DNA from 2 places in the Sulfitobacter sp. 1A15258 genome. Region 2 is predicted to be linked to the other one. Evidence: riboswitches for the same ligand, from Rfam matches in the RefSeq annotation. Region 2 holds a riboswitch; the other holds the start of a gene.
What was found. A riboswitch is a leader RNA that binds a small molecule or an ion and turns the genes downstream of it on or off. The one in region 2 is predicted to bind thiamine pyrophosphate.

Region 1: another riboswitch for thiamine pyrophosphate. It lies ahead of thiB (thiamine ABC transporter substrate binding subunit); the one in region 2 lies ahead of thiD (bifunctional hydroxymethylpyrimidine kinase/phosphomethylpyrimidine kinase).

The regions. Positions count from the first base shown of each region.
Region 1 covers NZ_JBIFFK010000003.1:184,937-199,376, reverse strand. The annotation lists gene ACGYK9_RS08270 (thiamine/thiamine pyrophosphate ABC transporter permease ThiP) at 1-1,212, opposite strand, end outside; gene thiB (thiamine ABC transporter substrate binding subunit) at 1,188-2,165, opposite strand; TPP riboswitch at 2,200-2,301, opposite strand; gene aroC (chorismate synthase) at 2,394-3,503, shown strand; gene ACGYK9_RS08255 (DMT family transporter) at 3,514-4,452, shown strand; gene cobO (cob(I)yrinic acid a,c-diamide adenosyltransferase) at 4,523-5,128, shown strand; gene ACGYK9_RS08245 (alkaline phosphatase) at 5,186-6,733, opposite strand; gene pcaF (3-oxoadipyl-CoA thiolase) at 6,940-8,145, shown strand; gene paaA (1,2-phenylacetyl-CoA epoxidase subunit PaaA) at 8,174-9,166, shown strand; gene paaB (1,2-phenylacetyl-CoA epoxidase subunit PaaB) at 9,172-9,516, shown strand; gene paaC (1,2-phenylacetyl-CoA epoxidase subunit PaaC) at 9,552-10,274, shown strand; gene paaD (1,2-phenylacetyl-CoA epoxidase subunit PaaD) at 10,268-10,816, shown strand; gene ACGYK9_RS08215 (2Fe-2S iron-sulfur cluster-binding protein) at 10,824-11,888, shown strand; gene paaZ (phenylacetic acid degradation bifunctional protein PaaZ) at 11,899-13,923, shown strand; gene ACGYK9_RS08205 (PaaX family transcriptional regulator C-terminal domain-containing protein) at 13,913-14,440, shown strand, end outside.
Region 2 covers NZ_JBIFFK010000001.1:681,325-695,764, forward strand. The annotation lists gene ACGYK9_RS03410 (TRAP transporter large permease subunit) at 1-413, opposite strand, end outside; gene ACGYK9_RS03415 (TRAP transporter small permease) at 427-909, opposite strand; gene dctP (TRAP transporter substrate-binding protein DctP) at 929-1,900, opposite strand; gene ACGYK9_RS03425 (putative DNA modification/repair radical SAM protein) at 2,128-3,363, shown strand; gene ACGYK9_RS03430 (UdgX family uracil-DNA binding protein) at 3,363-4,793, shown strand; gene ACGYK9_RS03435 (SOS response-associated peptidase) at 4,790-5,428, opposite strand; gene ACGYK9_RS03440 (ImuA family protein) at 5,574-6,308, shown strand; gene ACGYK9_RS03445 (Y-family DNA polymerase) at 6,256-7,743, shown strand; gene ACGYK9_RS03450 (error-prone DNA polymerase) at 7,743-11,072, shown strand; TPP riboswitch at 11,184-11,280, shown strand; gene thiD (bifunctional hydroxymethylpyrimidine kinase/phosphomethylpyrimidine kinase) at 11,348-12,151, shown strand; gene ACGYK9_RS03460 (FAD-dependent oxidoreductase) at 12,144-13,124, shown strand; gene thiS (sulfur carrier protein ThiS) at 13,114-13,311, shown strand; gene ACGYK9_RS03470 (thiazole synthase) at 13,315-14,076, shown strand; gene ACGYK9_RS03475 (thiamine phosphate synthase) at 14,073-14,440, shown strand, end outside.

The DNA of each region.
Region 1 (14,440 bases), on a different contig from region 2:
CAGCACGAAAGGCAGCGCCATCAGCGCGTTGACCAGGGCGGTAACCGGCAGGCTCAGCCGTGCCGGGTCCAGCACAGGGTTGATCAAGATGAACCACCCCGTGCCAATCATCAGCGGAGAGGCCGCAAGCCCCATCAGGCCAATCGCCTCCACCCCGCCGCGCCGCCGGGTGGCGATCCAGCCTGCCATCGGCAGCGCCAGCAGGGCCAGCACCGCCACGCTCAACCCCGCCACCAGAATGCTATTACCGGTGGCCTGCCAGACCGAGGCAGGCAGTTCCGCGACCCCCGCCAGCCCGCGCAGAACCACGGCCCCCAGCGGCAGCAGCAAGAACAGCGCGGCGAGCGCGATCACCAGCCCGTCCAACACCCGCTGCGCGCCGCCCCGCGCATCCCAGCGGCGCAGGGGGCGGTCCAACCCGCCGCCCAAGCTGATCGGCGGGATCAGCCAAAGCGCTGCCACCGCCGCTGCGCCAGCCAGAACAAGCTGCACCACGGACAACAGCGCGGCGCGCCCCAGATCAAAGTCAAACCGAAAGGCCTGATAGATCGCCAATTCAATCGTCGTCGCCCGCGGCCCACCGCCCAGCGTCAGGGCCACGGCAAAACTGGTCAGGCAAATCACGAAAATCAGCGCCGCCACGCCGGGCAGCACCTGCCGCAGCATCGGCCATTCCAGCGCCAGAAACAGCGCCCGCGGCGTCATCTGAAGCTGCCCCGCGAGCCGAAACCGCTCAGAAGGGATGCTCTGCCAACCTTGCAGCAAAAGCCGCGTCGCCAGCGGCAGGTTAAAGAAGACATGCGCCAGTACCACACCATGCAGCCCGTAGATCGACACCGGCGGCAGGCCAAGAGCCGCGCCAAATTGGTTGAGCACGCCCGAGCGGCCAAAGACCGTCAGCAGCCCCAGCACCGCCACGATCACCGGCAGAATGAAGGGCGCGCCCAGCAGCGTGATCAGCGCGCCGCGCCCCCAAAACCGGCGCCGCGCCAGCGCCCGCGCCACCGGCACGGCCAGCAGCACCGAAAGCACCGCCGACCAAACCGCCTGTGTCGCGGTAAACCGCGCCGCCGCCCAATCCGCCGGGCCGAGCCCCGCGCCCACATCGGCCGCCGCGAAGACGGCGACCAAAGCGGCAAGGATCAGCCCCGCGACCAGCGCGGCGGCGAAAAGCCCCGTTTTGCCGCTTAACGCGACAGCGCGGTCAGCCATTCGTCCAAAGCCTCCTCACGCAGCGCGGGGACCTCGCCGTTCGGCACCAACAGCGCCTTGCCGGGCTGGATCATGCCTTCGAACCCTGCGGGCAGACCGCTTTCGGGCGTCACGGCGGGATACATCCAGTTGGTCGTCGGCAGCACCGATTGCGCGGCATCGGATACGAGGTATTGCAAGAACCGATCCGCCAGTTCCGGCTGATCCGACCCGGCAAGCTTCCCCGCCACTTCGATCTGCATGTAATGGCCCTCGTCGAACAGCGCTGCGGTCTTGCTGTCGTCCTCCTCCGCGATCAGGTGATAGGCCGGAGAGGTGGTGTAGCTCAGCACCATGTCGGCCTCGCCTTCAAGGAAGAGGCCATAGGCTTCGGACCAACCCTTTGTCACGGTCACGACGTTATCGGCCAGTCCCGTCCAAACCTCGGGCGCCTTATCGCCATAGGCCGCTTTGACCCACATCAGCAGCCCCAAACCGGGCGTCGAAGAGCGCGGGTCTTGGATCACGATTTTCAGATCGCTCTCGGCCAGCGTTTTGAAATTACCGGGCGCGTCCAGATCGGTGCCGTGGACAAAGGCGAAGTAGCCCCAGTCATAGGGCACGAAAACTTCGTCTTCCCAAGTGATCGGCAGGTCATAGTCGGCCTGCAAACCGCTCGGCGCGAACAGATCGGTCTCTTTCGCGGCGGCGACGAGGCTGGTGTCCAGCCCCAGCACAATATCCGCGTCCGACCGTGCGCCCTCAAGCTTGAGCCGCGCCAGAAGTGCCGCACCATCGCCCATACCGACGAATTTCAGATCGCAGCCGCACTGCGCCTCGAACCCCTCTTCGATGGCGGGGCCCGGCCCCCATTCGGTGACGAAACTGTCGTAGGTATAGACCGTCAGTTCAGGCGTCTCGGCCCATGCGGCCGATGCGCCCATGACGCCCGCAGCAAGTGTAAGATACTTCATCGCATCCTCCTTTTGCGGCGAAAGGTAAAAGGTGGATGTCTGTCCTGACCTTCCCTCCGCCGGTGTTAACCGGTTCAGGTTCAACGGGTCCGCACAACATGCACATCTCAGCCCAAAGGCCCCCCGAGGTAGCGTCAGGGGTAGATCGGACCTGCACAATTGGCAAGGCAAATCCCCTTGAGGCAAGGCGCTGCCCCGGCTAAGGGTTTGACAACAGGAGGTCCGCCCATGTCGATCAACAGCTTTGGCCATCTTTACCGGGTCACCACATGGGGCGAGAGCCACGGGCCCGCCCTTGGGGCGACCATCGACGGCTGCCCCCCCGGCGTGCCGATTGACGAGGGCATGATTCAACAGTGGCTCGACAAGCGCAAACCGGGCCAGAACAAATACACCACGCAGCGGCGCGAAGCGGATGAAGTGCGGATTCTGTCGGGCACCTTTGAGGGCGTCACCACCGGCACGCCGGTGCAGTTGATGATCGAGAACACCGATCAACGCTCGAAAGACTACGGCGACATCAAGGACAAGTTCCGCCCCGGCCACGCCGACATCACCTATTTCCAAAAATACGGCATCCGCGACTATCGCGGGGGTGGCCGTTCCTCGGCCCGGGAGACCGCTGCGCGGGTGGCGGCGGGCGGTCTGGCGCGTGAGGCGATCAAGGCGCTGGTGCCGGAGCTTCAGATCACCGGCTACATGGTGCAGATGGGGCCGCATAAGATCGACCGCGATGCCTTTGACTGGGACCAGATCGACCAAAACCCCTTTTGGGTGCCGGATGCCAAGGCAGCGGCGGACTGGGCCGACTACCTCGACGGGCTGCGCAAATCGGGCAGCAGCGTCGGCGCGATCATCGAGGTGACGGCGCGCGGCGTGCCGGCGGGCCTCGGCGCGCCGGTCTATGGCAAGCTCGACACCGATCTGGCCGCCGCGATGATGAGCATCAATGCCGTCAAAGGCGTGGAGATCGGCGAGGGCATGTCGGCGGCGATGCTGACGGGCGAATTGAACGCCGATGAGATCACCATGGGGCCCGATGGGCCGGAATATTCCTCGAACCACGCCGGCGGCATCTTGGGCGGGATCAGCACCGGGCAGGATGTGGTGCTGCGTTTCGCGGTGAAGCCAACCTCCAGCATCCTGACCACGCGGCGCACCATCACCAAACAGGGTGAAGAGACCGAGATCATCACCAAGGGCCGCCACGATCCTTGCGTCGGCATCCGCGCGGTGCCGGTGGGCGAGGCGATGATGGCCTGCGTGCTGCTGGATCACCTGCTGCTGCATCGCGGACAGATTGGCCAGAACCGCGGCATAATTGGCCCCGAGGCGTGAGGATCAAAGCATGAAAGTCGATGATTTCTCCGCCCGCCCCGCCCTTGGTGTCGGACTGAAAATCACGGCGATCCTGCTTTTCACCTGCATGTCCGCGATCATCAAATCGCTGGCCGACGAGGTCCCCGCCGGGGAGTCGGTCTTCTTCCGGTCCTTCTTTGCCATTCCGGTGATCCTGATCTGGCTCGCGCAGCGCGGCAAACTGAAAAGCGGGCTAAAGACGCAAAACCCGATGGGCCATGTCTGGCGCGGGCTCTTCGGCACCACGGCGATGGGGCTGACCTTTACCGGCCTCGGCCTGCTGCCCCTGCCCGAGGTCACGGCCATCGGCTTTGCCACACCGATTTTCACCGTCATCCTCGCTGCCGTGTTGCTGGGCGAGAAAATCCGGCTGATCCGCGTGAGTGCTGTGGCGATTGGGTTGGTGGGGGTGATGATCATCCTCTGGCCGCGCTTCACCAGCATCGGAACGATGGAGCAGACAGCCACCATCGGCGCGTTGCTGATCCTGATGGCGACGATGGTGCGCAGCCTCGTGCAGATCCACATTCGTCAATTGGTGCAGAACGAAGACACCGCCGCGATCGTCTTCTACTTCTCTTGCACCGCCTCCTTGCTGGCGCTCTGCACCCTGCCCTTCGGCTGGGTCATCCCCGATCTGCAAACCTTTGGCCTGCTGGTCCTCGCCGGGTTGATCGGCGGGGTGGCGCAAATCCTGATTACCTCGGCCTATCGCTTCGGCTCGGCCTCGATGCTGGCGCCCTATGACTATACCTCGATGCTTTTCGCCATTTTGCTGGGCTATGTCTTCTTTGCCGAACTGCCCACGATGATGATGCTGGCGGGCGCGGCGCTGGTGATCAGCGCGGGTGCGCTGGTGATCTGGCGCGAGCGGCAATTGGGGATGGAGCGCGGCAAAGCGCGGTCTGTCACCGATCCCAAGGCGTAATTCATTGCGGGCTTTCGCCCGGCCCTACCTCTGCCTATGGTGCCCCGAAACCGGATAGAGGAGATGACCGATGAGCGACGCGGATCCGAAAGATCACAAGGAAAAGATGCAGCAGCGTCAGGCCGAACAGCGCGCCAAGGTGGCCGAGTTGCAAGATCCGGACAAGGGTCTGGTGCTGGTCCATACCGGCCCGGGCAAGGGCAAATCCTCTTCCGCTTTCGGCGTGGTGGTGCGCGCGCTTGGCTGGAAACAGCGCGTCGGTGTGGTGCAGTTCATCAAGGGCAAATGGAAAACCGGCGAGCGGCTGTTCTTTGAACGGCTGGACGAGGTGACATGGCACACGATGGGCGAAGGCTTCACTTGGGACACCCAAGACCGCAACCGCGACATCGCCGCCGCCGAGGCCGCATTCGGCAAGGCGCGCGAAATGATGGCGAGCGGAGAGTATGACCTTGTGGTGATGGATGAGATCAACATCGCCATCCGCTATGAATACCTCAAGATCGAAGATGTGATCGCCGGGCTCGACGCCCGCGACAAGCGCACAGCCGTGGTGCTGACAGGCCGCGACGCCCGGCCCGAGCTTTGCGACTATGCCGATCTGGTGACCGAGATGTCCGAGGTCAAACACCCGTTCAAAGCGGGCATCAAAGCCCAGCGCGGCGTCGACTACTGAAACGAAAAGGATCGCCCGGTTCCGGGCGATCCTCTCACTGTGCCATGCAGAGGGCGCTTAGATCGCCGCCCCCTTGGGGTCGAGCGTCACCGAGTAGAGCTCGGTATCGGCGCGGTCCATCAGGCGCACTTTCATCTGCTGGGTCTTGGCGTCGATATCGACCAACCCAAAGAATTGCAGACCGGCGGAGGGCGGCAGGTTCACCTGACCTTCTTCGGGGGCTTTGACGTATTTCAACTCAGGGCCAAAGGTGCCGTCCAATTCGTTCGGGCCAAAGGTGCCGGCGTGCAGCGGGCCCGAGACAAACTCCCAGAACGGGTCAAAGTCCTGAAACTGCGCTTTGTCGGGGTTGTAGTAATGCGCGGCGGTGTAATGCACATCCGCCGTGAACCAGACCACGTTGTCGACCTGCGCGGTTTTGATGAAACGCAGCAGCCCCGCGATCTCTTGCTCGCGCCCCTTGGCGGCACCATTGTCACCATTGGCAACCGCCTCGGCCCCGCCGCCGACGACCAGACCGATGGGCATGTCGCAGGCGATGACCTTCCATGTGGCCGCCGAATTGGTCAGCTCCCGCTTGAGCCATGCCATCTGCTCGGCCCCGAGGATATCGGTGGCCTGCGACATCTCGGTCTGCATGTTCTCGCTGTTCGGCCCCCGGTAGCTGCGCAGGTCGAGGAAGAAGACATCCAGCATCGGACCGTAGTTGATCTTGCGATAGACCCGGCCCGGCTCGGCAGGAGTGATGCGCAGCGGGGTCATCTCATGGAAGGCCTGCGAAGCACGAGCGGCGAGGACATGGATCGACTTCTCGCTATAGCGGTCGTCTTCCATCAGGCTGCGCGAGGAGGACCAGTTGTTCACGACTTCATGGTCGTCCCACTGCATGAAGGTCGGCACATGAGCGTTCATCTCACGCACATGGTCGTCCATCAGGTTGTATTTCCACTGACCGCGGTATTCGTCCAGCGTCTCAGCCACCTTGCGCTTCTCGTCGATGATGGTGGTGTTCTTCCACATCGTGCCATCGTCAAGCTGCACCTCATCCTCAAGCGGGCCATCGGCATAGATGGTGTCACCGGAATGCAGGAAGAAGTCGGGGCGGTGTTTGGCCATGGTCGCATAGGTGCGCATGCCCTCATCGTCGATGCCCCAGCCCTGACCGGCGGTGTCACCGGACCAAGCAAAGCGCACGTCGCGGCGCGCGGTGGGCGCGGTGCGGAACTGGCCGATGATCGGCTCGGAGGTGGCGTTGATGTCGCTCAGATCGGCGGCGGTGAAGCGGTAAAAGATATCCTGATCCGAGGGCAGCCCTTCGACCAGACGTTTCACCGCCAGATCGTGGTTCGGCAGCGCGTTCATCGGCGCAAGCTGGCGTGCGTTGGCAAAGCTTTCGGTGGTGGAGATTTCGACCTGCACCCGCGCCGGGCGGTCGGTGCGGGTCCAGATCATACCGGACTGCGTGTCGACATCGCCCGATTGCACCCCATGGGTAAACACCGGGCGCGAGGCCGCACGGCTGAGGCTGGGCATGGCAAGGCTTGCGGCAAAGGCGGTGGAGCCCGCCAGCACAGCGCGACGGGTCGGGCGGATCAGTTTGGTCATCGTGAGCTTCCTCTGAGGGTGGCGATGGCGGCACAGAACCCCCGATGCGTGACAGATGGCCGACAGCGGCGTGACTCTTTGGCAAAGCTTTGGTGACAGCGCGATGACGTGTTACCAAAATCCGTACCCTATTTTCATTCCGTAACATTTTGATTGAACCGAATCGCCCCGATGTGTAGATTGCGGTGCAACAACAGGAGACCCCCATGCAGGCATTCATCTGCGACGCGCAGCGCACCCCCATTGGCCGTTACGGCGGCGCCCTCTCTTCGGTTCGCGCCGATGATCTGGCCGCCGTGCCGTTGAAGGCGCTGATGGAGCGGAACCCTTCCGTCGATTGGGCGCGCGTCGATGACGTGGTCATGGGCTGCGCCAATCAGGCGGGCGAAGACAACCGCAACGTGGCGCGCATGGCGTCGCTATTGGCTGGCCTGCCGGTCGACGTGCCGGGTGCGACGATCAACCGTCTCTGCGCGAGCGGGATGGACGCCGTGGGTGCTGCCGCCCGGGCGATCCGCGCGGGCGACATGGACCTTGCCATCGCGGGCGGGATTGAGAGCATGTCGCGCGCGCCATTCGTAATGCCCAAGGCCGAAACCGCCTTTTCGCGCAGCAACGCCGTCTATGACACCACCATCGGCTGGCGCTTCGTGAACCCCAAGATGAAGGCCCAGTTCGGCGTGGATTCCATGCCCGAGACCGCCGACAACGTCGCCGCCGATTATGACGTGTCGCGTGAAGACCAAGACGCCTTCGCCGCACGCAGCCAAGAACGCTATGCCGCCGCGGCCGAGAAAGGCCTCTTCGCCGAGGAAATCGCCCCGGTCACCATTCCGCAGCGCAAGGGTGATGACGTGGTCGTCGACAGCGACGAACACCCCCGCCCTGGCACCACGCTGGAGAAACTGGGCAAGCTGCGCGGCATCAACGGCGCCGACCTGACCGTGACCGCCGGCAATGCCTCGGGCGTGAACGACGGTGCCGCGGCGATGCTGCTCGCCTCCGAGGCCGGCGTGAAGGACCACGGCCTTGCCCCCATCGCCCGCGTTGTGGCCATGTCCGCGGCGGGCGTCGAGCCGCGCGTCATGGGCATCGGCCCGATCCCGGCGGTGCGCAAGGTGCTGGACCGCGCGGGCCTCACGATTGAGCAGATGGACGTGATCGAGCTTAACGAAGCCTTCGCGAGCCAAGGCCTCGCCACCCTGCGCGCGCTTGGCGTGCTGGACGATGCGCCCCATGTAAATGCCAACGGCGGTGCCATCGCCATCGGCCACCCTCTGGGCATGTCCGGCGCGCGTCTGGTGATGACGGCGGCGCTGCAGCTAAAGCGGACGGGCGGCAAATACGCGCTATGTACCATGTGTGTGGGCGTGGGTCAGGGCGTTGCCCTGATCCTCGAAAACGCAGGCTGACACTTCTTTCCTCGAAAGGAACGGACCGATGTATGCACAGATGATCAAATCCACCGGCAAGGGCATCAAATCCCTCGACGAGATGGACCCCGACGAGCGCGCCTTTCAGGAACGCATCGACGCGGGCGGCAAGATCGAGCCCAAGGACTGGATGCCCGACGGCTATCGCAAGAACCTGATCCGCCAGATCGGACAGCATGCGCATTCCGAGATCGTGGGCCAGTTGCCGGAAGGCAACTGGATCACCCGCGCGCCAACACTCGAGCGTAAGGCGATCCTTTTGGCCAAGGTGCAGGATGAGGCGGGCCATGGCCTCTACCTCTATTGCGCGGCGGAAACGCTCGGCGTCACCCGTGACCAGATGACCCGTGACCTTCTGTCGGGCAAGATGAAGTACTCCTCGATCTTCAACTATCCCACGCTGACATGGGCCGACATGGGCGCCGTGGGCTGGCTCGTCGATGGTGCCGCGATCATGAATCAGGTGCCGCTGCAGCGCACCTCCTATGGGCCCTACGCCCGCGCCATGGTCCGCATCTGCAAGGAAGAGAGCTTCCACCAGCGCCAGGGCTTCGACATCATGATGAAGATGGCCAATGGCACGCCCGCCCAGCGCAAGATGGCGCAGGACGCGCTTAACCGCTTCTGGTTCCCGGCGCTGATGATGTTCGGCCCCTCGGACAAGGACTCGGTCCATTCCGCGCAGTCGATGGCGTGGAAGATCAAGATGAACACCAATGACGAGCTGCGTCAGAAGTTCGTCGACGAGACGGTGCCGCAGGCCGAGTACCTTGGCCTGACGATTCCCGACGAGACACTGAAGTTCAACGAAGAGACCGGCCATTACGACTTTGCCGAGCCGGATTGGGAAGAGTTCTTTCAGGTGCTCAAGGGCAATGGCCCCTGCAACACCGAACGGCTGGCGGCGCGCAACAAGGCTTGGGACGAAGGCCGCTGGGTGCGCGAGGGGCTTTTGGCCCACGCCGAGAAAAAGCGCAGCAGACAAATGGCAGCGGAGTAAGCGACATGAGCAGCCCTGAATCCAGCGAATACAAAGGCACCGAAGCCGCCCCCCACGGCGAAGCGCGGCCCACCGAATGGCCCCTATGGGAAATCTTCATCCGCGGCCAGCACGGGCTGAGCCACCGCCATGTCGGCAGCCTACACGCGGCGGATGCGGAAATGGCGATCAAGAACGCCCGCGACGTCTATACCCGCCGCAACGAAGGTGTGAGCATCTGGGCGGTCGAGGCCAGCGCCATCGCCGCTTCGTCCCCCGAGGAGAAAGGCGCGCTTTACGAGCCAGCCAACGACAAGGTCTATCGTCACCCCACCTTCTACGACATTCCCGACGAAGTGGGGGCGATGTGAGCGGCACCGATCCCAAGTTCGAATTCCTCTGCCGGATGGGCGACAACGCGCTGGTGCTTGGCCACCGCGTCTCGGAATGGTGCGGCGTGGCGCCGGTGCTGGAAGAGGACATCGCGCTGGCCAACGTGGCGCTCGACCTGATCGGGCAGACCCAGTTGTGGCTGGGTCTGGCGGGCGAGGTCGAGGGCGCAGGCCGCGACGCCGACAAGCTCGCCTTTCACCGCGATGTCTGGGACTTCCGCAATGTTCTGCTGGTGGAACAGCCCAACGGCGATTTCGGCCAGACCATGATGCGGCAGTTCCTGTTCGACGCATGGCATTTGGCGCAGCTCACCGCGCTGATCGACTCCACCGATAAAGAAATCGCCGCCATCGCCGAAAAATCGGCGAAAGAGGTGACATATCATTTGGAGCGGTCCTCCGACACGGTGATCGGCCTTGGTGACGGGACCGAGGAAAGCCACCGCCGGATGCAGGCGGCGCTCGACCTGCTTTGGCCCTATGTGGGCGAAATGTTCATTGGCGATGATGTCGACGCCGCCATGGCCGAAGCCGGTATCGCCCCCGATCCGGCGAGCATGCGCAAAAGCTATGACCAACTGGTCGGCGACACCTTGGCGGCGGCGACACTCACCAAGCCCGAGGATGACTTTGCCCATAGGGGCGGGAAGACCGGCGCGCGGCACAGCGAGCATCTGGGCCATATGCTGACCCAGATGCAGTGGCTGCAACGCGCCTACCCGGACGCCACATGGTGAAACCCGCCCCCCACAGCCGGCCCGCCCCCGCGCCGGTGCCGGGGGTGGTGCGCGGGTCCCCCTCGCGCGGCCCCGCCCGCGGCGAAAGGCCGTCGGTCGAGACGGTCTGGGCGTGGCTCTCCGGGATCCCGGACCCCGAGATCCCGGCGATCTCCCTCACCGATCTGGGCATCATCCGCGATGTGGCATGGCACGGCGACACGCTGGTCGTCACCATCACACCGACCTATTCGGGCTGCCCGGCTACCAGCATCATCAACCTCGACATCGAGACGGCGCTGCACGGCCACGGGATCGAGAAGCTGGAGCTGAAACGCCAGCTCTCCCCGCCTTGGACCACCGACTGGATGAGTGACACCGGCCGCGCCAAGCTCGAAGCCTACGGCATCGCGCCGCCGCGCCCCGCCGGCGGGCCGCAGCACTGCCCGCACTGCCAATCGAAAGCGGTGCAGCGGATCAGCCAGTTCGGCTCGACCCCCTGCAAGGCGCAATGGCGGTGCTTGGACTGCCGTGAACCCTTTGACTATTTCAAATGTATCTGAGGCCCCGATGAGCCAGTTCCACCCCCTCACCGTCACCGACATCCACCACACCATCCGCGATGCCGTGGTGCTGACGCTGAAGCCGGAAGACCCCGACGCCTTCGCCTTCACACAAGGCCAGTACCTGACCTTCAAACAGGATTTCGACGGCACCGAGCTGCGCCGCAACTACTCGATCTGTGCAGGGCTGGACGATGGCGAGTTGAAGGTCGGGATCAAGCGCGTCGATGGCGGGGCCTTCTCGACCTATGCCAATACCGAGCTCAAGGTCGGCGACGTGCTGCACGCCATGCCGCCGCAGGGCAAGTTCTTCACCCGGATCGAACCGGAGGTCGCCAAGAACTACCTCGGCTTCGCGGGCGGCTCGGGCATCACCCCGGTGCTGTCGATCCTGAAGACGGTGCTGAAACGCGAGCCGAAGTCCACCTTCACGCTGGTCTATGCCAACCGCGCGGTGAACACGATCATGTTCCGCGAGGAACTCGAAGACCTTAAGAACCGCTACATGGGCCGCCTGACGGTGATCCATATCCTCGAATCCGGTCAGGACATGGAGCTTTTCGAGGGCCGCGTCGACCAGGACAAATGCAACGCGCTGTTCAAGCACTGGATTCAGATCGACACCATCGACACTGCCTTCATCTGCGGGCCGGAGCCGATGATGCTGGCCATCGCCGAGGCGCTGAAGACCAACGGTCTGGGCGAGGAACAGATCAAGTTCGAACTCTTCAGCGAAAGCCAGCAGGGCCGTTTGGCGAAGCAGGAAATGGCCAAGCGCAGCGAAGGCCAGAAGGGCACCGAGATCACCGTCATCATCGACGGCGCGCGGCGCAGCTTCACCATGCAGAAGGGCCAGTCGGTCCTCGAAGCGGCGCTGGAAAACGGGCAGGAGGCGCCGTTCTCCTGCAAGGCCGGGGTCTGTTCGACCTGCATGGGCAAGGTGCTGGAAGGCGAGGTCGAGATGATCTCGAACCACGCGCTGGAGGATTACGAAGTCGAACGCGGCTACGTGCTGACCTGCCAGTCCTACCCGCTGAGCGACAAACTCACCATCGACTACGACACCCACTGAAGGAGCCGACATGCGCGATATTCACAGTTACGCCGCCGGCGAATGGCTGGCCCCCGGGGCCGGCGCCCGCAACATCGCCAGCGCCATTACCGGCGAGGTGATCGCGCAGGCCGGGAACGACGCGCTGGACGCGGGCGCCATGCTGGGCTTCGCCCGCGAACACGGCGGCCCCGCCCTGCGCGCCATGACCTTCCACGACCGCGCGCGCATGCTGAAGGCGCTGGCGCTGCACCTGATGGAGCACAAACAGGCGCTTTATGACCTCAGCTACGACACCGGAGCCACGCTCTCGGACCACAAGATCGACGTCGACGGCGGCATCGGCACCATGCTGGTCTTCGCTTCCAAGGGCCGGCGCGAGATGCCGGACGCCCATGTCTACCTCGACGGCGCGCCCGAGCAACTGGGCCGCGAGGGGCAGTTCATGGGGCGGCATATCTGCACCCCGCTGCAGGGCGTCGCAGTGCATATCAACGCCTTCAACTTCCCGGTCTGGGGGATGTTGGAGAAACTTGCGCCGACGCTGCTCGCCGGCGTGCCAGCGATCGTGAAACCGGCCACCGCCACCTGCTATGTCACCGAGCATTGCGTGCGGCTGATGCTGGACAGTGGACTGCTGCCGAAGGGTGCTTTGCAATTCGTGAGCGGCGGCTTGGGCGATATGCTCGACCTGCTCGGCTGTCAGGATGCCGTGGCCTTCACCGGCTCCGCCGACACCGCGCTGAAGCTGCGCGGCAATCCGAAGCTCATGGAAAACTCCGTGCGCTTCACCTCCGAGCAGGACAGCCTCAACGCCTCCGTGCTCGGCCCCGATGCGGCGCCGGGCACGCCGGAGTTCGACCTCTTCGTCAAGGAAGTGCAGCGCGAGATGACCGCCAAGGCGGGGCAGAAATGCACCGCCATTCGCCGCATTATGGTGCCGCAGGCGCAGGTCGACGCGGTGATCTCGGCCCTGTCCGAGCGCCTTTCCAAGACCACCATCGGCGATCCGCGGGCCGAGGACACGCGCATGGGCGCACTGGTCTCGGGCAGTCAGAAACGCGACGTGTTGGAGAAGGTCGTGCTGCTGAGCGCCGAAGCCGAGCGCGTTTTCGGCGACCCCGACAACTTCACCGTGAAGGGCGCGGACCGCGACAAGGGCGCCTTCCTGCCGCCGATGCTGTTCCACTGCGCCGATCCCGATGCCGCCGAGCGGGTGCATGACACCGAGGCTTTCGGCCCCGTCTCCACCCTCATGCCCTACCGCGATCTCGCACACGCCACACAGCTTCTCAACCGCGGCCAAGGCTCTCTGGTGGCGTCGATCATCACCAACGACGGCGAAGTCGCGCGCGAGTTGACGATGGGCTCCGCGGCCTTCCACGGGCGGCTCTACTTTAACAATCGTAAATCTATGGCTGAGGCCACCGGCCACGGCTCTCCGCTGCCGCATATGGTGCATGGCGGCCCGGGCCGCGCAGGCGGCGGCGAGGAGTTGGGCGGCGTGCGCGGCGTGATGCATTACATGCAGCGCACCGCCGTGCAGGGCAGCCCCGACATCCTCACCGCCATCGGCAAGCAATGGGTGCCAGGGGCCGAGGAGATCACCGACCGCGCACATCCCTTCACCCGCCGCTTTACCGAGCTCGATCTGGGCGAGACCTTCCATTCGCCCACCCGCGAGGTCACGCTCGAGGATATCGAGACCTTCGCCCATTTCACCGGCGATACCTTCTATGCCCACATGGATGACGCGGCCGCCAAGGCGAACCCCTTCTTCCCGGGGCGCGTGGCGCATGGCTACCTCCTGCTCAGCTTTGCCGCAGGGCTTTTCGTGCAGCCCGACCCCGGTCCGGTGCTGGCCAACACCGGCCTCGACAACCTGCGCTTTCTTGAGCCTGTCTCGGCCGGGGACAGCATCAAGGTGCGGCTCTCGGTCAAGCACAAGACGCCGCGCAACGAGGAATACGGCGAGGTGCGCTGGCATGTGACCCTCACCAACCAGCGCGAGGAGGCGGTCGCCGAATACGACCTGCTGACGATGAATGCCGTCTGACCACGCCCCCTCGGTCGTCGCGGCACTCGCTGGCCTTGGCGGTCAGCGGGTCTGGTCGCTGATGGTCAGCCTCTTCGGCGATCTGGCACAGGGACAGGGCGACGCGATCGACGGGCCGGTGCTGTCGCAGATCATGGCCGCGCTCGACGTGCGGCCCGAGGCAAGCCGCGTGGCGCTGCATCGGCTGCGCAATGACGGCTGGCTACAGTCGCACAAGGTGGGGCGCATCAGCCAGCACAGCCTGACCGCCCAAGGCCGCGCGGAAAGCGCAGCCGCCAGTCCGCGCATCTACGCCGCGCCCCCAGACCTGTCGGAACCTTGGCAGATGGTCGTGACCGAGGAAAACGGGCGCGAGACCGACAGCGCCTTGCGAGAGGCGGGGTTCATCGCCGCCCTGCCCCGCGCCTATGTCGGGCGCGCCGAGAGCGCAGCCCCCACGGGATGCCTTACCCTGCCCGGCACGCCACCGCCCGAGTGGCTGCGCCGCGCAGTGGAACCCGCCGAGCTTGAGGGCGAC
Region 2 (14,440 bases):
GCCATCGACGGGTGGTAGCCCCGTTTCAGCATCCCCGGAAGCAGCGTGCCGCCCAGCATCGCGGTATTGGCGATGGTCGAGCCGGAGAGTGCCGCAAAGATCGTGCCGCCGAAGATCGTCACCACTGACATGCGGCCCGGGATGCGGGTCACCACCCGCTCAATGGCGTCGATGGCGCGGTGCGCCACCCCGGTCTGGAAGAGGATCTCCCCCATCAGGATGAACAGGGGTATCGGGGCAAGCTGGAAATTCGCCACCGATTGCGCCGAGTTGCGCGCCAGCTGCAGAATGCCACGTTCGCCACCCAGCACGAAGTATGCGCCCACGGTGGTCACGGCGATAAAGGCAAAGGCGACCGGCAAGCCGATCAGCAAAAGCACCGCGAGGCTGCCCAGCATGAGCGTCAGGATCAAAGCCCAATCCATCTCAAAGACCACTCAGACTACGCTCGGCCGTTTCCGGATAGAAAAGGCGGCGAATGAAAATAACCGTGCAAAGCGCCAATGACAGCGGCACGAAGGCCAGCATCCACCATTCCGGAATGACGAATGACGTGCGGATCATCGACCCCCGCGCGGCCGACGCCAGCACCGCTTGCAATCCGTACCACCCCAACACCCCTGCCGTGACAGCGCCGATGGCGCTGGTGAGACGGGTGAGCACATGGGCCGTGCGTGGCGCAAGATTGCTGGTGATCAGATCGACCTTCACATGGCCACCGATCGACAGCACCCAAGGCGCGCCAAGGAAGGTGGCGATCATCAGCGCGTATTGGATCGCATCCAGCGCGCCATAGACCACCGGCAGGCCAAAATTGCGCAGCACAACATTGAGAGCAATGAACACCGCGATCACCCCGAGGATACCAGCCGAAAAAACGGCCAGCCCCCGGAGTGTCCGGTCAAACATTCTAGAGATCATTGGAGGATCACTTGGTCATGCAGGCGCGCATCTGCTGCGCAAGATCGGCATCGACCTCTTCCACCGCGGCCCAACCGGCATCGCGGGCGGCAGCGATCCAAGTCTCGGCATCGGCCGCGCCAAAGGTGATCGTCTCGATACCCGCCTCGGCCTGCGCCGCATATTCCGAGGCGTTCCGATCCGCGTTGTCGTTGTTCAGTTCTTCCATCCAAGCGGCACCTTCGGCCAGCTTGGCGCGCTGCTGCTCCGTTAGCCCGTTCCAAGTATCAAGGTTCACCAGAACGTTGACGTCGACGTTGTAAAAGCTCGGGTCGACACGGTACTTCGTCTGCTCGTCCCAACCAAGGTCCAGCACCCCCTGCGAGGGCCAGCCGTAGCCGTCAATCGCCCCACGCTCCAGCGCGCTGTAGACCTCGCCCGGCGCGGTCCGCACGAGGTTGGCGCCAAGCTGCGTAAACATCGCTTGGTAAACCGGCGTGGTACGGATGGTCAGACCGCTCAGATCCGGCCCCTCGACCGGTTTGGTGAGATAAAGGTGATAGCCGATCCCGTCGCCCGCATGGGCGAGGTATTTCACTTTCATCTGCTCTTGATGGATACGGTCGACCAGTTCATAGCAGCCATTGGCGCGCTGGTCCTGAATGGTGTTCTCGGCCAAATGCAGTGCGTCGCCGGTGGGCAGCAGGTTGGGGTAATAGGCCGTAGTGTTATTTGCGATGTCGACGACGCCGGACTGCACCGCATTGCCCAGTTCAAAAGGCGGCACGGCCTCAGGACCGCCGACCAGATTGATCTGCACGACCCCTTTGCCGTTCTCGTTGATCCACTCGACAAAGGACTCGAACTCGCGGCTAAAGGCGGTGCCAAGGGTAAAGGCAGAAACGGCGCGCAGGGTCACTTCTTCGGCCTGAGCGATGCTGCCGGTGGCAAATGTGCTGACGGCAAAGACCGCCGCGCTAAGCGTGGTTGTTGTTTTCATGGTCGTCTCCCAGTTGTGATCAAAAGCCCGCGATCTTTGCCTCGGTGCCCTCGCATGCAAATGCATAATATGTATCTGCATGTAATTGGTAGCGACTAGATTTCCCTACGTCAATTTAATCTCGGCTTCCCTTGCCCTTACGCGCGCTTCATCAGTTCCATGCGCAAATTGTCGCGGCATTAAGATAGATTAATGACGCCGCTGACGCGAGAACATATATAGAACGCATGGTAAAACAGACACTCGATCAAAAACTGGCGATTCTCAGCGATGCGGCGAAATACGACGCCTCCTGCGCCTCCTCGGGCTCCACCAAGCGCGACTCGCGCGATGGCAAGGGGCTGGGCTCCAACGAAGGCAGCGGCATCTGCCACGCCTATGCCCCGGACGGGCGGTGCATCAGCCTGCTCAAGATCCTGATGACGAATTTCTGCATCTACGATTGCAGCTATTGCATCAACCGCGTCTCCTCGAACGTGGAGCGCGCGCGCTTCAGCGTGGACGAGGTGGTGAAACTCACCATCGAGTTCTACCGCCGCAATTATATCGAGGGGCTGTTCCTGTCCTCGGGCGTGATCCGCTCACCCGATGCCACGATGTCGGACATGGTGCAGATCGCCCGCAAGCTGCGCCACGAGGAGAACTTTCGCGGCTACATCCACCTCAAGACGATCCCCGACGCCTCCCCTGAGTTGATCGAGGAAGCGGGCCGTCTGGCGGACCGACTGTCAATCAACGTGGAACTGCCCACCGACACGGCGGTGCAGCAATATGCGCCCGAGAAAAAGCCCGAGCAGATCCGCCGCGCCATGGCCAATGTGCGGATGACCAAGGAGGCGAGCAGGGACAAGTCTTACTCCGGCAAACGCCCGCCGCGCTTCGCCCCCGCGGGCCAGTCGACGCAGATGATCATCGGCGCGGATGGGTCGAACGACGCCACCGTGCTGGGGCAATCGACGCGGCTCTATTCTAGCTACAAGCTGAAGCGGGTCTATTACTCTGCCTTCTCGCCCATTCCCGACAGTTCCGCGAAACTGCCGCTGATCCGCCCGCCCCTGCAACGCGAACACCGGCTCTATCAGGCCGACTGGCTGCTGCGGTTCTACGATTTTCAGCTGGACGAGATCACCTCCGTCACCCGCGACGGCAATCTTGATCTTGAGGTTGACCCGAAGCTCGCCTGGGCGCTGGTGCACCGCGAACACTTCCCCCTCGACGTCAACCGCGCCAGCCGCGAGATGCTGCTGCGGGTGCCGGGGTTCGGGGTGAAGACCGTCAACCGCATCCTCGCCGCCCGTCGCCATCGCGCCCTGCGCTACGAAGACCTGACCCGCATGGGCGCCTCGATGAAAAAGGCCCGCGCCTTTGTCACCGCGGGGGGCTGGACGCCCGGCGGCCTTACCGACAGCGCCGACCTGCGCGCGCGCTTCGCGCCGCCGCCTGAGCAATTGACCCTGTTCTGATGCACCGCGTCTCCCTGCCCCCCATCGGCACCGCCAAGGCATGGCGCGAGGCGGCGCGCGGTTTTCTGGCCGCGGGCGTTCCGCCCGAGCAGATCCTCTGGGGCGACCATGCCGCCGCCCCAGACCTGTTTGGCGGGGAAGCCGCGCCGACGGCCAAGGGCCGCGTCGCGGTGCCGCGCAGCTTCGTGTCGATGGCCGAGACCGCCGTCTGGCACAGCGACCCGGAACGTTTCGCGCGGCTTTATGCCTTCCTCTGGCGCGTGAAGGACGCGCCGCATCTGATGTCGGACCGCGGCGATGCCGACCTCGCCGTGCTGCGCGGGATGGAGAAGAACGTCCGCCGCTGCCAGCACAAGATGAAGGCGTTTGTCCGCTTCCGCGAGATCGGTGATCCAAACGCCCCGCGCCGCAGCTTCGCCGCGTGGTTCGAGCCCACGCATCACACGGTGGAGCCGACGGCGGATTTCTTCGTGCGGCGGTTTTCCGACATGGACTGGCGCATCCTGACGCCCGATGTCTCGGCGATCTTCGAGGGCGGCAAGCTCAGTTTTCAGGAAGGCCACGCCAAGCCTGACCTGCCCGAGGACGCGGGCGAGCAGCTTTGGATCACTTACTTCCAGAACATCTTCAATCCCGCCCGCCTGATGGTGAAGGCGATGCAATCGGAGATGCCCAAGAAATACTGGAAGAACATGCCCGAGGCCGCCTTCATCCCCCAGATGATCGCCGAGGCCCCGGCCCGCGCGCGTGCCATGGCCGAAGCCGCACCGACCCTGCCGCCCGCGCGCATGGACCGGGTGCAGGCGCAGCTTTCGGCTTTTGAGTCCGCTTGGGACGGCCCGGCCGAAGAGCTTCCGTCCGCGATCCGCGCCTGCACCCGCTGCCCGCTTCATTGTCACGCCACGCAGGCCGTGCCGGGCGAAGGGCCGGTGCATGCCGATCTTATGGTCGTGGGCGAACAGCCCGGCGATCAGGAAGACCTCGCGGGCCGCCCCTTCGTCGGGCCGGCGGGGCAGATGTTCGACCGCATCGCCGGTGAGGCCGGCCTCGACCGAGACGCCGCCTTCGTCACCAATGCGGTCAAACATTTCAAGTTCACCGCCCGCGGCAAACGCCGCATTCACCAGCGCCCCGAGACGCCGGAGATCGACCAGTGCCGCTGGTGGATAAACGCCGAGGTGGCGCAGGTGCAGCCGAAGCTCATCCTCGCCATGGGCGCTACGGCGGCGCAGAGTCTCACCGGCAAGGGCACGGGTATCCTGAAACGCCGCGGCACGATCGAGGCGGGGCCGGAGGGCATTCCGGTGCTGATCACCCTGCACCCCTCCTACCTCTTGCGCGTCCCCGATCCCCGGGTGCGCGAGGAGGCCGAGGCGCAGTTTCGCTCGGACCTCGCGATGGCAGCACGGATGATGGCCGAGGCGGCTTAATCCTCGGGGTCAATGACCTGAAGGGCGCCGTCGGGCAGCGGACGTTGCAGCCTTGGCAGGTCGGCGGTCTCTGCGCTCAACCAGCTCTGCACCTCGCCCGGTGTGGTCAGGATCACCGGCATCGCCTTGGGATGCACGGCCGCGACCTCGGCATTGGGCTCGGTGGTCAGGAAGCCATAGAGGTTGTCGGTGGTCTCCCCGTCCTTCAGTTTTCGCACGGAGGTCCATTGCGTCCAGACCCCGGCGAAGAAGGCCAGCGGGCGGTCCTCGCCAAGCGCGAACCAGATCGGGCGCGAACGCTCCCCGGGGCGGTTCAGCGGCTCGGAAAAGGCGGTGAATGGGACGACGCAGCGATGCTCCCGCACCAGCCAGCGCCGCCAATGCGGTGAGGCGATGTTGCGGATGTTGGTGACGCCGCGGTCGGTCTTCTTGCCCTTAAGCGCAAAGGCCGGGGACGGCATGCCCCACCGCATCATCTCCAGCACCGGGCCGGTGTCGCCGTGGCGCACTACCGGGGCGGGATAATCGGGGTAGATGCCGGGCATGGGCGGCAGATTGCCTGCATTGTCCTCGATCCCGTCGAACCAGCCGCGGATCGCGTCCTGCCCCTTGGTGAGGGAATATAAATTGCACATTTTCGCCTCCTGTCGCGCCCTGCGTCCAGTAGATGCGGTTTTTCCGCGCCCCGGCAAGGGCTTCGCGGGGGGCGGTTCAAAATTTTGACAGGGCCGCAGTTCATCGTTTATGAATAGAACAAAATGTGAACATATGGAGTCGTGCATGACAACCGATTCTACATATGGGCAGGTCCTTACCCTGCCGCGGCGACGGCCGTCGACACCGCCCGAACCGGGGGTTCTGGCCACGCATGCGCCGCTGACGGATGTCTTTCCGGGGGCCTTCGCCAGTGCTTCGGCGAGTGGCTTCGTGCTGTCGCTGCTGCCGCGCGGCAAGGGGCCGGTGCTTTGGGTTCAGGACTTCCTGTCGCGGCGCGAGAACGGCGCGCCCTATACCCCCAGCCTTGCGGCTTTCGGACTGGAGCAGCCGGTGCTTCTGGTCAGTGCCAGCCATCCGCGCGACGTGCTTTGGACGATGGAGGAAGGCGCGGCCTGCGCCGGTCTTTCCGCCGTGGTGGGCGAGGTGCATGGCGGGCCGGAGGTGCTGGATTTCACCGCCACCAAACGGCTGTCGCTCCGGGCCGAGGCCTCGGGCGTGCCGCTCTACCTCATCCGCAGTGGCGACCCCGGGGGCCTGAGCGCGGCGCGGATGCGCTGGCGCATCGCCTCCCTGCCCGCGCAGGCGCATCCCGACGATCCGCAGGCCCCGGGCGCGGCCCGCTGGGATCTGGAGCTGTTTCGCGCCCGCGGCCATGCGCCCGGCCGCTGGGTGGCCGACCATGAGCCCGACAAACGCCACAGCCCCCGCGCCGCGGATCGTCTCCGTCTGGTTCCCCGATCTGACGATGGAGCGCTGGCGCCGGGTGATCAGCCAATACCGCAGCGTTCCGGGGGATGAGGTGCCGGTGGTCCTGTCGCGCGACGGGACGCATGAGCCGGTGGTCCATGGGCTGAGCACCGCTGCCCGCGCCCGGGGTATCGAGACGGGCGCGCGGGTGGTCGACGTGCAGGCGATCCACCCCGATCTGCATGTCGAGCCTGCCGATCTGGACGGCGATATCGCCCTGATCAAGCGGCTGGTGCATTGGGCGCGGCGCTGGTGCCCCTGGACCGCGCGGGACGTCGATCACGGGCTGCTGCTCGATGTGACCGGCTGCACGCATCTTTTCGGCGGCGAGGCGGCGATGCTGCGCGACATCCGCAGCCGTTTTGCCCTGCAGGGGCTGACCGCGCGCTGCGCCATGGCCCCCACCCCCGGTGCCGCGCAGGCGCTGGCGCGTTTCGGCTCGGGCGCGCATATCTGCACCGCCGAGGATGTGAGCGCCGCCCTCGCCCCCCTGCCCGTCGCCGCCCTGCGGCTGGATGCGCAGACCACGCGGCTGCTGGACCGGCTTGGCCTCAAGACCATCGGCGCGCTGAGCGATCTGCCCCGCGCCGCACTGATGCGCCGCTTTGCCAGCCTGAAACCTACGCACAACCCGCTGATCCTGCTCGACAAAGCGCTCGGCAAGGCCGCCGATCCGCTCAAAGCCCCGCCCGACCACCGTCACTTCATGGCCCGCAGCCGCCTGCCCGAACCGGTGCTCGACCCCGCCCCGCATCTGCCCGCGCTGGTCGAAGACCTCTGCGCGCAACTGGCCCGGGCGGAACTGGGCGCGCGGCGGCTGCGGCTGACCGTCTACCGCATCGACGGCGACTGGCGCGGCCTCGACACCGCCACCGCCCGCGCCAGCCGGGACGCCGCCCATCTGCGCCGGCTCTTCGACGGCAAGCTCGAGAACATCGACAGCGGCTTTGGCTTTGACCTCATGACGCTGGAGGCGCTGGCGAGCGAGCCGCTGCCGCTGATGCAGGACCACCTCGACGGCAAACGCGACCCCTCGGCGGATGTGGCCGGGCTTTTGGACCGTCTGGTCGCCAAGCTGGGGCCCGAAAAGGTGAGCTGGCCGCAGTGGCGCGAGACCCACAAGCCCGAGGCGGTCGAAGAACGCGTCGAGGCACTTCAAGCCACCCCCACAGCCGCCCCCGCGCTGCTGCGCGAACGCCCGCTGCGCCTGCTGACCCCGCCCGAGGAGGTGCGCGTGATCTACGCCGTGCCCGAAGGCCCGCCCTCGCAGTTCAACTGGCGCCGCGTCACCTACAAGACCACCCGCCACGCCGGGCCCGAACGCATCGCCCCCGAATGGTGGCGCGACCGCCCCGGCACCCGGCTGCGCGATTACTATAAAGTGGAGGTCGCGGGCGGCCAGCGCTTCTGGCTCTACCGCGAGGGCGTGATCCACGACGGTCGCGGGGCCGAACCGCGCTGGTTCCTGCACGGGCTCTTCGCCTGATGCCCGAGCAAGAGGGACATAAGCGCCGCACGTTGGGCGAAGACGGCTTCAGCCCGCCACCCCGTGCGGACTACGTGGAGTTCGGGCTGGCGAGTTGCTTTTCCTTCCTCCGCGCCGCCTCGGACGCCGTCGATCTGGTCGAAACGGCGCATCACCACGGCTACGACAGTCTCGGCATCGCGGACCACAACACCCTCGCGGGCGTGGTGCGGCTGCATGTGGAGGCCGAGAAGGCCCATATTCGCCCCCTGATCGGCGCGCGGCTGGTGCTGCTCTGCGGCACCGAACTGCTGGCCTACCCGCAGGACCGTGCCGCCTATGCGCGGCTCTCGACGCTGCTGTCGGCGGGCAAGATGCAATCGGTGGACGGCGAATGGCAGCAAAAGGGCGAGACCCATCTGACGCTTGAGATGCTGGCGCAACAGGCCGAAGGGCTGCACCTGATCGTCATGCCGCCCGAGAACCTCGACGTCTTTGCCGCCGGCCTGCCGCGCTTGGTCAAGGCGCTGCCGGAGATGCGGCATCTGGGGGCGAGTCACCTTTACCGGGGCGATGATCGCGCCCGGATCAACCGGCTGGATGCGCTGGCCCGCGCCCATGGCCTTAGGATCATGGCGACCAACGACGTGCTCTACCACGCGCGCCACCGGCGGCCCTTGCAAGACGTGATGGTGGCGATCCGCGAAGGCGTGATCGTGCCCAAGGCGGGCTACCTTCTGGCCGCGAATGCCGAGCGGCATCTGAAATCGCCTGAGGCGATGATGCGCCTCTTCGCCGACTGGCCCCATGCCATCGCCGAGACGCGGCGGCTGGCGGACCGCATCGCGTTCCGTCTCACCGATCTGGCCTATGAATACCCGCATGAGATCGTCCCCGAGGGGAGCAGCCCGATGGAGGAACTGGCGCGCCTCACATGGGAGGGTGCCGCGCGGCGCTACCCCGACGGCGTGCCAGAGGCGGTGAAAAAGACCATCGAGAAGGAATTCGCCCTGATCGAAACCAAGGAAATCGCCCGCTATTTCTTGACCATCTACGACATCGTCCGCTTCGCCCGCGAGGAAGCGCAGCCGCCGATCCTCTGCCAAGGGCGCGGCTCGGCGGCCAATTCCGCTGTCTGCTTCTGCCTCGGCATCACCTCGGTCGACCCCGCCGTACACAACCTGCTGTTTGAGCGTTTCCTCTCTGAGGAACGCGACGAACCGCCCGACATTGACGTGGATTTCGAGCATGAGCGCCGCGAGGAAGTCATCCAATACATGTACGGCAAATACGGCCGCCACCGCGCCGGGCTCTGCGCCACGGTGATCCACTACCGCCCGCGCTCGGCCATTCGCGAGGTCGGCAAGGCGATGGGGCTTTCGGAAGACGTGACCTCGAAACTCGCCGGCACCGTCTGGGGCAGTTTCGAGGGCGAGATGGACGACGCCCGCGCCCGCGAAGCAGGCCTGGACCTTTCAGACCCCTACCTGCGTATGGTGCTGAAACTCGCCTCCCAGATGATCGGCATGCCACGGCACCTGAGCCAGCACGTCGGCGGTTTCATCCTGACCGAACGCCCCCTGACCGAGATCGTGCCCATCGGCAATGGTGCCATGCCCGAGCGCAGTTTCATCGAATGGGACAAGGACGACATCGACGCGTTGCAGATCTTCAAGGTCGATATCCTCGCCCTTGGCATGCTGACCTGCATCGCCAAATGCTTCGACCTGATCGAGGCGCATTACGACCGCCCGCTGGAACTGGCCACGGTGCCGGTCGAGGATCACGAGGACGACGCCACCGGTCGGCCCACCTACGACATGCTCTGCCGGGGCGACAGCCTTGGAGTCTTTCAAGTCGAAAGCCGCGCGCAGATGGCGATGCTGCCGAAACTGCGGCCGCGCGTCTTCTACGATCTGGTGATCGAGGTCGCCATCGTCCGCCCCGGCCCCATTCAAGGCGACATGGTGCACCCCTACCTGCGCCGCCGTCAGGGGCTGGAAAGCGTCGTCTACCCCGCCCCCGGCCCGGCCTATCCGCAGGATGAACTCTTTAGCATCCTCAGCCGGACCCTGGGCGTGCCGATCTTTCAGGAACAGGCGATGAAAATCTCCATCGACGCGGCGCGGTTCTCCCCCGCCGAGGCCAACGAGCTGCGCAAGGCCATGGCCACCTTCCGCTCGCGCGGGACGATCGAGAAGCTGCAGGACAAGATGGTGGGCCGCATGACCAAGCGCGGCTACGACCCGGTCTTTGCGCAGCGCTGCTTCGACCAGATCAAGGGCTTTGGTGAATATGGCTTTCCCGAAAGCCATGCCGCGAGTTTCGCCAAGCTGGTCTATGTCTCCTCATGGATGAAATGCCACTACCCGGCGGCCTTTGCCTGCGCCCTGCTGAACTCGCAACCGATGGGGTTCTACGCGCCCGCCCAGATCGTGCGCGATGCGCGCGAGCATGATGTCGAAGTGCGCCCCGTGGACGTGAACCTCTCGGACTGGAACTGCACGCTGGAGCCTTGCGGCGACGGTTTTGCTTTGCGGCTGGGGCTGCGCATGGTGGACGGACTGCAGGAGAAAGCGGGCGCGCGAATCATGGACCGGCGCGAGACGCCTTACGTGGATGTCGAAGACCTCAAGACCCGCGCGGGGCTGGACGCCAAGGCGATCCGGCAGTTGGCCGCCGCCGACACGATGCGCAGCATGGGGATCGACCGGCGCCAAGCGCTCTGGCAGGCGCAGGGGCTGCGCGACGCGCCGGCCTTGCCGATCTTCGACCATGCCGAGGCCTCGGCCCGCGGCCCCGAACCGGAGGTGCATTTGCCAGCGATGCCGAAGGCCGAGCAGGTGGTGGCCGATTATCAGACGCTGCGCCTGTCGCTGAAGGCGCATCCGATGTCCTTCTACCGCGCCAGCCTCGCCGCACAGGGGTTTTCCTCTGCGCGGGACCTCTCGCGCATGGGCCACGGGCGGCGGGTGAAGCTCGCCGGGCTGGTGCTGGTGCGGCAAAAACCCGGCAGCGCCAAGGGCGTCTGTTTCATCACGCTGGAAGATGAATGCGGCGTCGCCAACCTCGTGATCTGGCCAAACATGTTCAAGCTCTACCGCCCCACGATCATGTCGTCGCGGCTTCTGGTCGTGGAGGGGCGCGTGCAGACCGACGGGCGGGTGATCCACGTGGTGGCCGAGCGGCTTGAGAACCGCTCTGACCGGCTGGCGGCGCTGTCGGAGGCACCGATGCCCGGCATCACCACGCGGGGCGATCACCCGACCCATCCGCTGCCCGGTCAGGTGGCCATGCACGGCCACCCGCGCGATGCCAAGGTGATCCCCAAATCGCGGGATTTTCATTAACGAATCCTCATGCAATGCATGAGGTACACACCGTAACTACATGATATAAAAAGCAAACCAATAAATAACCGATCCCCTGTTGACCCTATGAACGCCCCTCGCTAGCCTGCCGGAAATCCGTTGGGGTGCCGCAAGGCTGAGAGGTGAAAACCGACCCATCGAACCTGATCCGGGTCGTACCGGCGTAGGGAACGGAAGCAAGCATCAGCCCCATCTGGGCGGTCGTTTACCCCGTATCTCCATGCCCTCGGCCCATCTAACAAATGGGGGGCCGAATGGCGTTTCAAGCACTGACGATTGCGGGCTCCGACAGCGGCGGCGGGGCGGGGATTCAAGCCGATCTCAAGACCTTTAGCGCGCTTGGCGTCTATGGGGCCAGCGTGCTCACCGCCGTGACCGCGCAGAACACCCGCGCCGTCACCGCAGTCGCCATGATCGCGCCTGCGATGATCCGCGCGCAGATGGCGGCGGTCTTTGACGATCTGGCCATCGGCGCGGTCAAGATTGGCATGTTGGGCGACCCGGCCACGATCTCCGCCGTGGCCGAGGGGCTGGCAGACTGCGCCGCGCCCGTTGTGCTCGACCCGGTGATGGTGGCGAAATCCGGCGATGCGCTGCTCTCTGCCGAAGCGGTCAAAACCCTGCGCGACCGGATGCTGCCCCGCGCCCATGTGCTGACGCCGAACCTGCCCGAGGCCGCGCGGCTGCTGGACACAGAAGAAGCCACCGACGAGGCCACCATGCTGGCGCAGGGCCGCGCGCTGCTGTCGCTCGGCCCCCGCGCGGTGCTGATGAAGGGCGGCCATGGCAAGGGCGAGACCTGCGTCGATCTGCTGATTTCCGAGGCCGACACCCTGCGCCTTTCCGCGCCCCGCCAGCAGACGGCGAACACCCATGGCACCGGCTGCACGCTCTCTGCCGCCATTGCCGCCGGTCTGGCGCGGGGCCTGCCTCTGCCGGGGGCGGTGGAAGCTGCCCATAGCTATCTGCAACGCGCCATTGCCGCGGCGGACGCCCTCAACATCGGCCATGGCCACGGGCCGGTCCATCATTTTCACGGCGTTTGGCCCCATGAGTGATGTCACCATCATCGGCGCGGGCGTGGCAGGGCTCTGGGCCGCGCGGGCCTGTCTAGCGCAGGGGCTGCGGCCCCGGCTCGTCGACCGCAAAGGCCCGCCCGGGCCGCACGGCTGTTCGTGGTGGGCGGGCGGCATGCTCGCGCCCTTCTGCGAAGGGGCGCTGAGCGAGCCTGCGGTGGTGACCCATGGGCGGCGTGCCGCGGCGCTATGGGGGGAGATCACGGAAGTCACCCATCGGGGCACGCTGGTCCTCGCCCCCGAGCGGGACCGCGCGGAATTGCAGCGTTTCGCCGCCCGCACCGAAGGCCACAGCGACTGCGACGCCGAAGCCATCGCGGCCTGTGAGCCGGACCTCGCCGGGCGCCATCGCCGCGGGTTGTTCTTTGCCGAGGAAGCGCATCTGAACCCGCGCCAAGCGCTGCAAGACCTGACCCATGCGCTGGCCGCCGAGGGCGTGACGGTTGAGACCACGGCCCTCACCCCTTCGGAGGTCACAGGCCCGGTGATCGACTGCCGCGGCATGGTGGCCCGCGACGCTCTGCCCGGTTTGCGTGCCGTGCGCGGCGAGATGATCCTGCTGCGCGCCCCTGATGTCACCCTCACCCGCCCGATCCGCCTGCTGCACCCGCGCCACCCGCTTTACGTCGTGCCGCGCGGGCAAGGCATCTACATGCTGGGCGCGACCCAGATCGAAAGCGCCAGCCGCAGCGGCATGACCGCCCGCTCGGCGCTGGAACTGCTCTCAGCCGCCTATGCGCTCGACCCGCGCTTTGCCGAGGGCGAGATCATCGAGATGGGCGCCGACCTGCGCCCGGCCTTTGCCGACAACCTGCCCGGCATCGTGCAGCGCGGGGCGGTGCTGCATCTGAACGGATTGTTCCGGCACGGCTTTCTCATGGCACCTGCTCTGGCGGAACAGGCGGCAGAATTTCTAGCAACAGCGACAACGGGGGATTTATTCCGTGAAGATTGAAGTGAACGGCGAGGCGCGTGAGGTCGCGGCCTCCCAGCTTGACGCGGCATTGGCAGAGCTCGGCTGGGGCGCGGCGAAAGTCGCCACGGCGCTCAACGGCAGCTTCGTCCCCGCAGGCGCGCGGGGCGAGACCATGCTGAGCGACGGCGACCGGCTCGAAGTGCTCAGCGCCATGCAGGGGGGCTGAGCGATGCGCGATTTCTACGGCACCACCCTGCCCCTGCCGCTGATGCTAGGCACCGCGCGCTACCCCTCGCCCGCGGTGATGGAGGCCGCCTTTCGCCAAAGCGCCGCGCCGGTCGCCACGGTTTCGCTGCGCCGCGAGCAAGGCGCGGGACAGGCGTTTTGGGACATGGTGCGCGGGCTGGGCGTGCATCTGCTGCCCAATACTGCCGGTTGCCATTCCGCGCGGGAGGCGATCACCACGGCGCAGATGGCGCGGGAGTATTTCGGGACCAATTGGATCAAGCTGGAGGTGATCGGCCATGCCGACACCTTGCAGCCTGACCCCTTCGGGCTGGTCGAGGCCGCCGAGGCGCTTTGTGCCGATGGCTTCGAGGTCTTTCCCTATACCACCGAGGACCAAGTGCTAGCCGCGCGGCTGATCGATGCCGGCTGCCGGGTGCTGATGCCTTGGGGCGCGCCGATTGGCTCGGGGCTGGGGCTGAACAACCTGCATGGGCTGCGCAGTCTGCGGGCGGCCTTTCCCGATGTGGCCATGGTGATCGACGCGGGCCTCGGCCTGCCCAGCCATGCGGCGCAGGCGTTGGAGATGGGGTTCGACGCGGTGCTCTTGAACACCGCTGTGGCCGAGGCAGAAGACCCCGCCGCCATGGCCGAAGCCTTTGCGCTGGCCTGCCGCGCGGGCGCGCTTGCCGCCGCTTCCGGCCCCATGGGCCAGCGCGACATGGCCGTACCCTCCACCCCCGTCATCGGAAAGGCTTGGCTATGAGCTTGCCGCGTTTCTACCCCGTCTTCGATAGTGCCGCATGGGTCGCCCGGGCCGTGCCCTTGGGCGTGAAGCTGGTGCAACTGCGCATCAAGGACGCGCCCGAAGAGGTGCTGCGCGCCGAGATCACCACCGCGCTCAACCTCTGCCGCCAGCACGGCGCGCTGCTGGTCGTGAATGACCACTGGCAACTGGCGATTGAACTGGGGGCCGATTGGCTGCATCTGGGGCAAGAGGATTTGGACAGTGCCGACATCCCCGCGATCCGCGCCGCCGGGCTGAAGCTGGGCCTGTCGACCCATGACCATGCCGAGCTTGACCGCGCGCTGGCCCTCGCCCCCGATTACATCGCCCTCGGCCCCGTCTA